3 regions of the Streptomyces sp. CA-135486 genome follow, and region 3 is predicted to be linked to each of the others. Evidence: riboswitches for the same ligand, from Rfam matches in the RefSeq annotation. Region 3 holds a riboswitch; each other region holds the start of a gene.
The links. Region 3 has a riboswitch for cobalamin ahead of ACQEVG_RS25810 (ribonucleoside-diphosphate reductase subunit alpha). Riboswitches for the same ligand answer to the same signal wherever they lie in the genome.
Positions count from the first base shown of each region.

Region 1: linked by a shared signal. The riboswitch ahead of metE (5-methyltetrahydropteroyltriglutamate--homocysteine S-methyltransferase) and the one ahead of ACQEVG_RS25810 (ribonucleoside-diphosphate reductase subunit alpha) in region 3 are both predicted to bind cobalamin.
Region 2: linked by a shared signal. The riboswitch ahead of ACQEVG_RS10420 (cobalamin biosynthesis protein) and the one ahead of ACQEVG_RS25810 (ribonucleoside-diphosphate reductase subunit alpha) in region 3 are both predicted to bind cobalamin.

Region 1 is NZ_JBNJMM010000001.1:1,650,131-1,654,169, forward strand. It holds gene ACQEVG_RS07395 (fatty acid desaturase) at 24-152, shown strand; gene ACQEVG_RS07400 (TetR/AcrR family transcriptional regulator) at 145-750, shown strand; gene ACQEVG_RS07405 (DUF4394 domain-containing protein) at 801-1,670, opposite strand; cobalamin riboswitch at 2,016-2,234, shown strand; gene metE (5-methyltetrahydropteroyltriglutamate--homocysteine S-methyltransferase) at 2,395-4,039, shown strand, end outside.
Region 2 is NZ_JBNJMM010000001.1:2,301,278-2,305,316, reverse strand. It holds gene ACQEVG_RS10435 (class II aldolase/adducin family protein) at 1-317, opposite strand, end outside; gene ACQEVG_RS10430 (anion permease) at 552-1,805, shown strand; gene ACQEVG_RS10425 (hypothetical protein) at 1,818-2,039, shown strand; cobalamin riboswitch at 2,171-2,309, shown strand; gene ACQEVG_RS10420 (cobalamin biosynthesis protein) at 2,417-3,382, shown strand; gene ACQEVG_RS10415 (cobyric acid synthase) at 3,379-4,039, shown strand, end outside.
Region 3 is NZ_JBNJMM010000002.1:1,399,649-1,403,687, reverse strand. It holds gene mctP (monocarboxylate uptake permease MctP) at 1-77, shown strand, start outside; gene ACQEVG_RS25820 (hypothetical protein) at 170-838, shown strand; gene ACQEVG_RS25815 (GNAT family N-acetyltransferase) at 858-1,358, shown strand; cobalamin riboswitch at 1,410-1,535, shown strand; gene ACQEVG_RS25810 (ribonucleoside-diphosphate reductase subunit alpha) at 1,677-4,039, shown strand, end outside.

The sequences.
Region 1 (4,039 bases), on a different contig from region 3:
CGTGTACTTGACCGTCCGTCTTCCTGGAGCTCACGTACCACTTGGAGCACCATCTCTACCCGCGCGTACCCAGCCATCACCTGCCGGAGCTCGCGCGCCGGCTCGAAGGCCACTTCGCGGCCCATGGGGTCCGGCCGGTGCGCGTTGTCTGACACTCGTGACCGCGTCCTCGACGCCGCCCTCGCCTGCCTGGTGCGCAACGGCTACGGAGGTACCACCGCGCGGGCGATCGCCCAGACCGGCGGCTTCGCGCCCGGGGTGATCTACTACCACTTCTCGGACCTGGACGATCTGCTGGTGGCGGCGCTGGCACGGACCAGTGCGTCCCGGATGCGGCGCTATCGCGCCGAGTTGTCCGGGACCGACCGGGCCGCGCACGCGGTCGCACGGCTCCGCGAGCTCTACGACGAGGACACCGAGACCGGGCACGTCGCCGCCGTTCAGGAGCTGTACGCCGGCGCCAGGCCCGGGTCGAGGCTTGCCGCCCAGCTGGCCCTCGAAACCCGGAACTGGGAGGAGCTGGCCGAGGAACTGATGACCGCGCTGCTGCGCGGCAAACCACTCGCGTCCGTCGTGCGCGTATCCGTACTGGCGAGCGCGGCCGTGGCGTTCTACCTCGGCATGGAAACCCTCACCCATCTCGACGGCGACCGCTCCCGCCCGGCGACCCACTTCGACCAGGCCGCCAGGCTCGCCGCGGTCTTCGACCGGATCCCTCGCCTGAACCGGCGGGCACGCCGGACGCCTTGAGCTTTTGGCTGTTGCGCCCGAGCGTGTCGCCGGAAGCAACCACACCCGTGTCAGTCCGTGTCGAGTGCGATGGCTATGTCGGTGATGGGCAGCGGGAACTGCCCCACGCCGACCGTGGCCCCGGTGAACAGATTGACGCTGTAGAGCGTCGCAGAGCCACTTGCCGAAGTGAGAGTGGCGAAAGCCGACACCGAGGTCGTCTTGCCGTAGGTCAGGTCGCTGAAGATGTCAAAGCCCGCATTGGGGCCGGCGTCCACGCCGAGCGCTCCGGTCGGGGCCAGCAGGCCGTTGTTGGCCGGTGACTGGATGACGACCTGGTCCGTGGCCGTGTTGATGTCGAACAGCGTGGTCGCGGTCTCCGCGTTCAAGTCGTTGTTCGTGTAGGCAGCGGCGGTGACGCCCCTGGCCGGCCCGGTCGCCGGCGGGGTGGTCAGTGTGGTGTCCTCGGTCGTGGTGCCGTCGGCGAGGTTGTGGCGCAGGTTCTGGCCGTTGTCGCTGATCACCCGCAGCCGGTCGGCTGCGGGATTGAAGTCGACCCCGAAGTTCGTGCCGTACAGCGGAACACGGAGCTGGGAGACCTTGGTGACCACCACGTCCGTGGTCGTCGGCGGGGTCTTGATCGTGTAGATGCCGCCTTGGTTGCCGACGCCGTACATGAGGCCGTTCTGCACGCGGAAGTCGATCCCGATCAGGGCGGTGTCGCCACTGAGCCCGGTGACGGTCCTGACCCAGTCGAGCACCTGGGGTCTGTCGGTGGTGAACGTGGCCATTAACGTGCCGTCACTCGAGATCCCGAACGCCCGCAGGCTGTCGGCCTGGGCCTCGGCCCAGCCGTTGCTCGGGGCTCCCACAACGAGTGCCGCCATGGCGGATGCCACCGCGACCGCCGCAGCCATTCTCTTGTTGATCCCTGCATTCATGGGTTCTTCCCTCCCGGTGGGCGTGTGGCGTGGTACGGGCAGTGCGGCATGGTCCGCCTGGCCGAACCATCAGCCGGCGCGCCCGGTCCTGGCCGCCGTCCCGCCAGACGCAGACCGGCCCGAGTACCTGAATGCGCATGAGCCCCTCCGGCCGGGCCGTTTCACATCTCCTTCACCCTTCTCTCATCAGCGGCATATCCGGAAGGCCCATGCCGGCCCAGTCCCCGCACGGCCGCCGCCGGCCCGCCGGCCGTTCAGTGCGTGTCCAAATACCCCTGGCAGTCCGTGGCTCAATTCAGGGGTCCGGATCGTGAACGGCAGTGTCCGCGACTCCGCACAGCGCATAGTGTGGACGGGCAACTTGTTCGCTCCCCGTCCGCCGGACGGGAAGCGTCGTAAGAGGGAACCCGGTGGAAATCCGGGACTGCCCCGCAGCGGTGAGCGGGAACGACCGCCGTCATACGCACTGGACCCGGCCGGGTCTGGGAAGCGACGGCCAGTAGGTGTCTGCCCCTGGCAGATGTGCCCGCGAGTCCGAAGACCTGCCCGTTGCCCGCGCGCGACCGTTCGTGCGCGGAGTGCCGGTGACCTCGAGGGCGGGTCGGCGTACATATCAGGCGGTCACGCGCGACAACACAGCACGTGACTCGCCCGGTCTGCCATCCCCTTCGCGTCTTCGACCCGTCCCGGGCCGCTTGACAAAGAGCTCGCGAAGGAGAGTTTCGTGACCAGCAAGTCCACAGCCGCAGAAGCACGGGCCACCGTGCACGGCTACCCCCGCCAGGGCCAGGGCCGGGAACTGAAGAAGGCCATCGAGGGCTACTGGAAGGGGCGCGTCAGCGCCGCCGAACTCCAGCAGACCGCCTCCCGACTGCGCGCCGCCAACTGTCGCCGGCTGGCCGACGCCGGCATCCACGAGGTCCCGACCGGAGACTTCTCCTACTACGACCACGTCCTGGACACCAGCGTCATGGTCGGCGCGATCCCCTCCCGGCACCGCGCCGCCGTGGAGACGGACACCCTCGACGGCTACTTCGCGATGGCTCGCGGCACCCAGGACGCGGCGCCGCTGGAGATGACCAAGTGGTTCGACACCAACTATCACTACCTCGTCCCCGAACTCGGCCCCGACACCGTCTTCGCCGCCGACTCGTCCAAGCAGACCGCTGAACTCAAGGAAGCCCTCGCGCTCGGCCACACCGCACGCCCGGTCCTGGTCGGCCCGCTCACCTACCTCCTGCTGGCCAAGCCCGCCCCCGGCGTCGCCGCGGACTTCGTCCCACTCACCCTGCTCGACCGGCTGCTGCCCGTGTACGCCCAGGTGCTCACCGACCTCCGTGCCGCCGGCGCCGAGTGGGTGCAACTGGATGAACCGGCGCTGGTCCAGGACCGCACCCAGGCCGAGCTGAACGCCGCCTCCCGCGCCTACCGCGACCTCGGCGCGCTCACCGACCGGCCCAAGCTGCTGGTCGCCTCCTACTTCGACCGGCTCGGCGAGGCACTGCCCGTTCTGGCCAAGTCCCCGGTCGATGGTCTCGCCCTCGACTTCACCGGGCCCGCCGCCGCCAACCTCGACGACCTCGCAGCCGTCGGCGGACTGCCCGGCAAGCGCCTGGTCGCCGGCGTCGTCGACGGCCGCAACGTCTGGATCAACGACCTGGCGGCCTCGCTGTCCACCCTGGGTACCCTCCTCGGCCTCGCCGACCGGGTCGACGTCGCCGCCTCCTGCTCCCTGCTGCACGTCCCGCTGGACACAGCGGCCGAGCGCGACATCGATCCGCAGATCGCCCGCTGGCTCGCCTTCGCCCGCCAGAAGACCACCGAGATCGCCACCCTGGCCCGGGGTCTCGCCCAGGGCACCGGCGCCATCGCGGCCGAACTCGCCGCCAACCGCGCCAATCTGGCATCCCGGGCCGGCTCGGCGATCACCCACGATCCTGCGGTCCGTGCCAGGGCTGCCGCCGTCACCGACGCCGACGGCCACCGCTCCCAGCCGTACCCCGAACGGACAGCGGCCCAGCGCGCCCACCTCGGGCTGCCGCTGCTGCCGACGACCACCATCGGCTCCTTCCCGCAGACCACCCAATTGCGCCTGGCCCGCGCCGACCTGCGTGCGGGGCGGATCGACACCGCCGCCTACGAGGAGCGGATCAAGGACGAGATCCGCGACGTTCTCTCCTTCCAGGAGAACGCCGGCCTCGACGTCCTGGTGCACGGCGAGCCCGAACGCAACGACATGGTCCAGTACTTCGCCGAACAACTCACCGGCTATCTGGCCACTCAGCACGGCTGGGTCCAGTCCTACGGAACCCGCTATGTCCGCCCGCCGATCCTGGCCGGGGACATCTCCCGCCCCGAGCCGATGACCA
Region 2 (4,039 bases), on a different contig from region 3:
GTGGCATGCACGGCGTGGGTGTGGACGACGGCGCCGGCGCCGGTGTTGCGGTAGACCTCCAGATGCAGCGGCAGCTCGCTGGTGGGCGCGAGGTCGCCGAGGAGCTGGTTGCCGTCGAGATCGACGGCGATGGCGTCCTGGCGGGTGAGCCGATCGTAGGGGACCCCGGTCGGGGTGACCAGGACGAGTCTGCCGACCCGTACCGAGACATTGCCCGATGTGCCCACCACCAGGCCTTCCGCCGCTGTCCTGCGGGCCGTGGCGACGAGATCCAGCCATGCCCGTTCGATCGCGTCCTGCCGCACCTCATCGCTCATGCGGTGATCCTGTCAGGCGGGGGTCCAGGGCCTGGACGGACCGTGACGGAGATCACGCGTATCGCCACAAAACCAGCTATTCGCGGCACCAGCCCTTTGATACCGGCCCGACAGGGCTGACGGAGCGAAGAATCCTCACTTGCGGACACCGCGAAGCCCGTCTCAGTTCATCTTCCGTTCACTCAGATTACCTACGTTCAACAGGCCAATGACGTCGAACGATTGCCTGGGTAAATGGAACACATCACCTTGCTGCTCGCGATCGTGATCGTGACAGCGCTCGTGTTCGATTTCACGAACGGTTTCCACGACACCGCCAACGCGATGGCGACCACCATCTCGACCGGCGCACTGAAGCCCAAGACCGCGGTGGCCATGTCCGCCGCGCTCAACCTCGTCGGCGCGTTCCTGTCCATCGAGGTCGCCAAGACAATCTCCAGCGGCATCGTCACCGAGGAAGGCATCTCACCGGAGGTGATCTTCGCGGCGCTCGTCGGCGCCATCCTCTGGAACCTGATGACCTGGCTGATCGGCCTGCCGTCCAGCTCCTCGCACGCCCTGATGGGCGGACTGGTCGGCGCCACCATCGCCTCGGTCGGCGTCAGCGGCGTCAACGGCGGCACCGTCGTCACCAAAGTCCTGATCCCCGCAATCGCCGCCCCGCTGGTGGCCGGCATCGCGGCCTTCCTCGCCTCCCGGCTGACGTACAAGATCGGCCAGAACGCCGACGCCAAGGCCACCGCGAAGGGCTACCGCGCCGGTTCCATCGCCTCGGCGGGCCTCGTCTCGCTGGCCCACGGCACCAACGACGCGCAGAAGACCATGGGCATCATCACGCTGGCGCTCGTCGCCGGCGGTGTGCTCTCCCCCGGCTCCAACCCCCCGCTGTGGGTCATCGTCTCGGCCGGCAGCGCGATTGCGCTGGGCACCTACCTCGGCGGCTGGCGGATCATCCGCACCCTGGGCAAGGGCCTCACCGACCTCCAGCCGCAGCAGGGCTTCGCCGCCCAGACCAGCGCGGCCAGCGTCATCCTCGCCTCCTCCAACCTCGGCTTCTCGCTGTCCACCACGCACTCCTGCTCCGGCGCCGTGATGGGCGCGGGCCTGGGCCGCAAGGGCGGCGTGGTCCGCTGGTCCACCGCCACCCGGATGTTCGTCGCGTGGGGTCTGACCCTGCCGGCCGCGGCCCTGGTCGCGGCCGGTTCGGAGTTCGTGGCCAAGCAGGGCGACTGGGGTGTCGCGGCGGTCGCGGCCTTCCTGATCGGCGCCTGCGTCGCGATCTGGTTCGTCTCCCGCCGCCAGGTGATCGACCACACCAACGTCAATGACGTGGACGGCGACGCCGAGCCCGCGGGCGTGGTGACCGCCGCCATCGCGGCCGTCACCCCGCCGCCGGCCGGCACCCCCGCGCAGGACATCAAGACGACCATCCAGGCTCCGGCGCCCGCCGCGGGCTCCGAGCCGGCGACCCGCCCGGCCGCGGTGTAAGGACAGATCAGTATGAAAATCGACTGGGCAGCTCTCGGCTCCGTCTTCGGCGTGAGCCTCGTGGCCACCGTCGCCCTGGTGGGCCTGTTCACCCTGGGCGTCGTGGGCCTGACCAAGCAGGAGTCTGCGGCGGCGCAGGGTGGCTCCGCGGTCCTGGCCCGCACGGCGGCGTATGCGTGCTTCGCGCTGTGCGCGGCGGCCGTGTCGTACGGGATCTATCTGATCATCACCTGAGCACAGCCAGGGCAGATGCGGTGAGGGCGGGACGGATGTCCCGCCCTCACTGCGTTTTCCGACGGTCCGCACATGGTGTCGGTGTGGGCCTTCGCACACTGTCCCGTCGCAGGTCAAGGGTGAGTTGACGGCCCTCGCAGGGCCGTGGTGGACTGCCGGAGCCAACTACGGCGGCAGCAGAGGAAGCCGGTGCGAATCCGGCGCGGTCCCGCCACTGTCACCGGGAGCAGTCACCCGGAAGCCAGGAACTCTCGCCGCCGGTCTCGTCGAACCAGGGCGCGGACACCCTGAGTGAGGACATATCGCCATGCCCGGGTGCGGTTCATCTCCTGCTGTGAGTACGAGGGTTCTTCCAGGCGAAGCGCCGGCCTGAACCCATGCGTGCCGACCGGCAATTCGTATACGGCGCCACCGCCGGCCTCGTCGGCGACCTGCTGCTCGGCGATCCTCGCCGGGGGCATCCGGTCGCCGCGTTCGGCCGCGCCGCGGGCGCCGTCGAGCGTCTGTTGTGGCGTGACCACCGCGGCTGGGGCGCGCTGCACACCACCGTGTGCGCCGGAGGCGCTGCCGCGGCCGCCGGGTTCCTCGCACGCGGGGTACGCAGCCGCCCCGCCGCATCCCTCGCGCTGACCGCCGCCGCCACCTGGGCGGTGGTCGGCGGCACTTCGCTGGGCCGCGAGGCGCGGGCCATCGGCGGCGCGCTCGCGGCCGGGGACATCGAGGCGGCCCGGGAGCGGCTGCCCCATCTGTGCGGGCGCGACCCGCAGGCCCTGGACGAGCAGCAGATCGCGCGTGCCGTCGTCGAGTCCGTCGCCGAGAACACCTCCGACGCGGTGGTGGGCGCGCTGGTCTGGGGGGCGCTGGCCGGTGTGCCGGGACTCGTCGCGTTCCGCGCGGTGAACACCCTCGACGCGATGGTGGGGCACAAATCGGCCAAGTACCGGCGATTCGGCTGGGCTTCGGCACGCCTCGACGATGTGGCCGGGTGGCCGGGGGCCCGCCTCACCGCGGGACTCGCGGTACTCACCGGCCCGGATGCGAGGGGAGCCGTACGGGCGTGGCGCGCCGACGCGAAGAAACATCCGAGCCCCAATGCGGGGCCCGTGGAAGCCTCGTTCGCGGGCGCTCTGGGCGTACGGCTGGGCGGGACGCTCTCGTACGGCGGCCGGGTCGAGCACCGGCCCGTACTGAACGGCAACGGTCGCCCGGTGGAGTTCGGTGACGTCGAGCGTGCCGTACGGCTTTCGCGCCGTATCGGCTGGCTGACACTGGCGGCCTGCGCGGCGGGCCGCGTGACGGGGCAGGTACTGCGCGCGCGGCGCGCGGGAAAGGGGCGGACATGACCGGTACCGGCCGCACCGGCGGCGGGCTGCTCGTCGCGGGCACCACCTCCGACGCCGGCAAGAGCGTCGTCACCGCCGGGATCTGCCGATGGCTCGTACGGCAGGGAGTGAAGGTCGCGCCCTTCAAAGGGCAGAACATGTCCCTCAACTCCTTCGTGACGCGCGAGGGCGCCGAGATCGGACGTGCCCAGGCCATGCAGGCGCAGGCCGCCCGCGTGGAGCCCAGCGCGCTGATGAACCCCGTGCTGCTCAAGCCCGGCAGCGACCGGTCCAGCCAGGTCGTGCTGATGGGCAGACCCGTCGGAGAGCTCAGCGCACGCGGCTACCACGGGGGGCGGCAGGAAGCCCTGCTTTCGACCGTTCTGGAGTGCCTGGAGGAACTGCGGGGCACGTATGACGCCGTGATCTGCGAGGGGGCGGGCAGTCCGGCCGAGATCAATCTGCGGCGTACGGACATCGTGAACATGGGCATCGCACGGGCCGCGCGGCTGCCGGTGCTCGTGGTCGGGGACATCGACCGCGGCGGTGTCTTCGCGTCCTTCTTCGGTACGACAGCGCTGCTCAGCGCGGCGGACCAGGAGCTGATCGCGGGATATCTGGTCAATAAGTTCCGGGGCGACGTGACACTGCTCGAGCCGGGCCTTGAGATGCTGCACG
Region 3 (4,039 bases):
ACTTCACGGCGGACGCCGGCGACCCGGGCGTCCAGGTGGAACTGCCGCCGGCGACGGCGGGCACGGCGACGCACTGAGCCGTCACCGAGCCGCCTCACCGGTCGAGGGCCGTCGCGCTTCCCACGGGAAAGCGCGGCGGCCCTCGTCGTTCCTGCGAAAGAATGCGCGTATGAGACGTGGTTCGAGCTTGTCGCTGCTTCTGCTGCTGCCCCTCGCCCTTGCCGGCTGCGGTTCGGAGGTGGCGGCCAACAGCGGCTCGCGGGGCGGCGACGGCACGGGGAGCAACAGCGGTCCGGTGCCCGAGAGGTCCGCGCTCGAGGCGCGCGCCCGCGCGCTGCAGACCCTGCCCGAGCATGTGTATGTGACCCGGTCCGACGGCTTCGAGCTGGCGCGGCAGTCCGTGGGTGTCCTCGGCGGCGACGGCTTCTCGGCCACATATGTCTCCAAGACCGGCGGGCAGATCACTCTCGCCGTCGACCGGGGCACGGTGGACGACGCGAACTGCGCCGCAATCCCCATGGGTTCGGCCACGGGCGCGGACGGCCCCGTCGGCCTACCCTGCGCGAAGGACGGTAAAGGTTGGTACCGCACCTCGGACAGCGGCCATGAGTACGTCCGTACGGAGAACGGTCTGCGGATCCAGATCAGCGCCGGCACTCAGGTGGAGCGCGATGTGCTGCGCAAGGCCGCCGAGGCGGCCCATCTCGCCGACGACCGTGAGCTGGACGAGGTGCTGCCCCCGGCCGAGGACATCGGCGGACAGACGCCCGTGGAACGCGGCGACCTGCCCCCGGCCGGCGACGGCGCCCCCAACAATGAGGTGGGCGTGAGCGGTTGATCCGGTCCACACTGCGCCCATGGACATCGCCATCAGGGCAGTGCGGCCGAAGGAGTACACCGAACTGGGCGAGATCGTCGCCCAGGCGTATCTGGGCGACGGGCTGCTGGACTTCGGCGAGGACGATTCGTATCTGCCTGTGCTGCGGGATGTGGCGCGGCGGGCCGCCGAGGCCGAGGTGCTCGTCGCCGTCGACGGTCGCGGCCGCCTGCTCGGTGGCGTGACCTTTGTCTCGGGCGGCGGGGCGTGGGCCGATGTCGCCCAGGACGACGAGGCCGAGTTCCGGATGCTCGCCGTCGCGGAACACGCCCGTGGGCGGGGTGCCGGCGAGGCCCTTGTGCGGGCGTGCGTCGAGCGCGCCCGGGGCGTCGCGGGGTGCAGGCGGCTCGTGTTGTCGACGCAACGCAGCATGCTCGCGGCCCACCGGATCTACGAGCGACTCGGCTTCGTCCGGACACCCGAGCGGGACTGGGAGCCGATTCTCGGGATAACCCTGCTGACGTACGCGTTGGAGCTGTAGCCGCCCCGACACAACATGTGGTGGGTGCGGCAACTCCCCGCCCCCACATGTATGCTCATGCTCGCTGTCGCCGCAGGGGAATCCGGTGCGAATCCGGAACTGTCCCGCAACGGTGTGCTGTGGTGTGCTTTGTCGCACCCCATCAGTCCGAAGACCTGCCGACGGCGCATCCGGCTCGACCGAACCGGGTGCCGAGACGTCCGGGCCTCGCGGTTGGGTCGGTGGACGCCGTGCGGTGTGCTGCCTTTCCGGGTACGTACGCCTCCGCGGCCCGCCCCCTCCCCCGTCGGCCCAGAGCCGAGCGAGGGAGAGCACCACGTGACCATCGCGCCAGCCGATCCGGCTTCAGGCATCGCAGAGCAGGCTGCCGACGGCCCGGGTACCGAGCTTCTGCGGACCCTGGCCGATCTCACCGCCGATCTGCCGGACACCGACCCGGGACGTGTCGCCGCCGCCGCGCTGCGGGGCCGCAACGCCGCGTCGGACGCGGCCGAGTTGCGGAGCCTCGCCACCGACGCCGCCGCGGGGCTGATCTCCGAGGACCCGGCCTACTCCCGGCTCGCCGCCCGCCTGCTGACCCGTCACATCGCGGACGAGGCCGCCGGCCAGGGCGCGGTCTCCTTCTTCGCATCGGTCGCGGTCGGCCACCGCGAGGGCCTGATCGCGGACCGCACCGCCGATTTCGTGACGCTGCACGCCGCCCGGCTGGACGCGCTCATCGACCAGGCCGCCGACGACCGCTTCGGCTACTTCGGACTGCGTACCCTCTACAGCCGCTATCTGCTCCGGCACCCGATCACCCGTCAGGTGATCGAGACCCCGCAGCACTTCATGCTGCGCGTCGCCTGCGGCCTCGCCGAGGACGATTCGGTACGCGCCCTGGACGAGGTCGCCGCGCTGTACGGCCTGATGAGCCGCCTCGACTACCTCCCCTCCTCGCCCACGCTCTTCAACTCCGGTACCCGTCACCCGCAGATGTCCTCCTGCTATCTGCTGGACTCGCCGCTGGACGAGCTCGACTCGATCTACGACCGCTACCACCAGGTGGCCCGTCTTTCGAAGCACGCGGGCGGCATCGGCCTCTCCTACTCCCGTATCCGCTCCCGCGGTTCGCTGATCCGGGGTACCAACGGCCACTCCAACGGCATCGTCCCGTTCCTCAAGACCCTGGACGCCTCGGTCGCCGCGGTGAACCAGGGCGGCAGGCGCAAGGGCGCCGCCGCCGTCTACCTGGAGACCTGGCACTCCGACATCGAGGAGTTCCTGGAGCTGCGTGACAACACCGGTGAGGACGCCCGGCGTACGCACAATCTGAACCTCGCGCACTGGATCCCGGACGAGTTCATGCGCCGCGTCGAGGCCGACGCCGACTGGTCGCTGTTCTCGCCCGCGGATGTGCCGGAGCTGGTAGACCTGTGGGGCGACGAGTTCGACGCGGCGTACCGCAAGGCGGAGGCCGCCGGTCTCGCGCAGAAGTCCATGCCGGCCCGTGACCTCTACGGCCGGATGATGCGGACGCTCGCCCAGACCGGCCAGGGCTGGATGACCTTCAAGGACGCCTCCAACCGCACGGCCAACCAGAACGCCCAGCCCGGCCGGGTCGTCCACTCGTCGAACCTGTGCACCGAGATCCTCGAGGTCACCGACGACGGCGAGACGGCCGTCTGCAACCTCGGCTCGGTCAACCTGGGTTCGTTCGTCGCGGGCGACGGCATCGACTGGGAGCGCCTCGACGAGACCGTCCGTACCGCCGTGACCTTCCTCGACCGGGTCGTCGACATCAACTTCTACCCGACCGAGCAGGCCGGGCGCTCCAACGCCAGGTGGCGGCCGGTGGGCCTGGGCGCGATGGGCCTCCAGGACGTCTTCTTCAAGCTCCGCCTCCCCTTCGACTCGCCCGAGGCGAAGGCGCTCTCCACGAAGATCGCCGAGCGGATCATGCTCGCGGCGTACGAGTCGTCCTGCGAGCTCGCCGAGCGCAACGGCCCGCTGCCCGCCTGGTCCGAGACCCGCGCGGCCCGTGGCGTACTCCACCCCGATCACTACGACGTCGAGCTCAACTGGCCGGAGCGCTGGGACGCCCTGCGCGCCCGGGTGGCGAAGAGCGGCATGCGCAACTCCCTCCTCCTCGCCATCGCTCCGACCGCCACCATCGCCTCGATCGCGGGCGTGTACGAGTGCATCGAGCCGCAGGTCTCCAACCTCTTCAAGCGCGAGACGCTGAGCGGTGAGTTCCTCCAGGTCAACGCCTATCTGGTGGAGGAGCTGAAGAAGCTCGGCGTGTGGGACGCGCAGACCCGGGAGGCGCTGCGCGACTCCAGCGGCTCGGTGCAGGGCTTCAACTGGATCCCGGCCGACGTTCGCGCGCTGTACCGCACGGCGTGGGAGATCCCCCAGCGCGGCCTGATCGACATGGCCGCCGCCCGCACCCCCTTCCTGGACCAGTCGCAGTCGCTGAACCTGTTCCTGGAGACGCCGACCATCGGGAAGCTCAGCTCGATGTACGCGTACGCCTGGAAGCAGGGCCTGAAGACGACGTACTACCTGCGCTCCCGTCCGGCGACACGGATCGCCCGCGCGGCTTCCGGCACCGCGGCGGCCGCCGCCCCCATCCCAGTGCAGCAGGCCTCCGCGCCCGACGCGGACGCGATCGCCTGCTCCCTGGAAAACCCCGAGTCCTG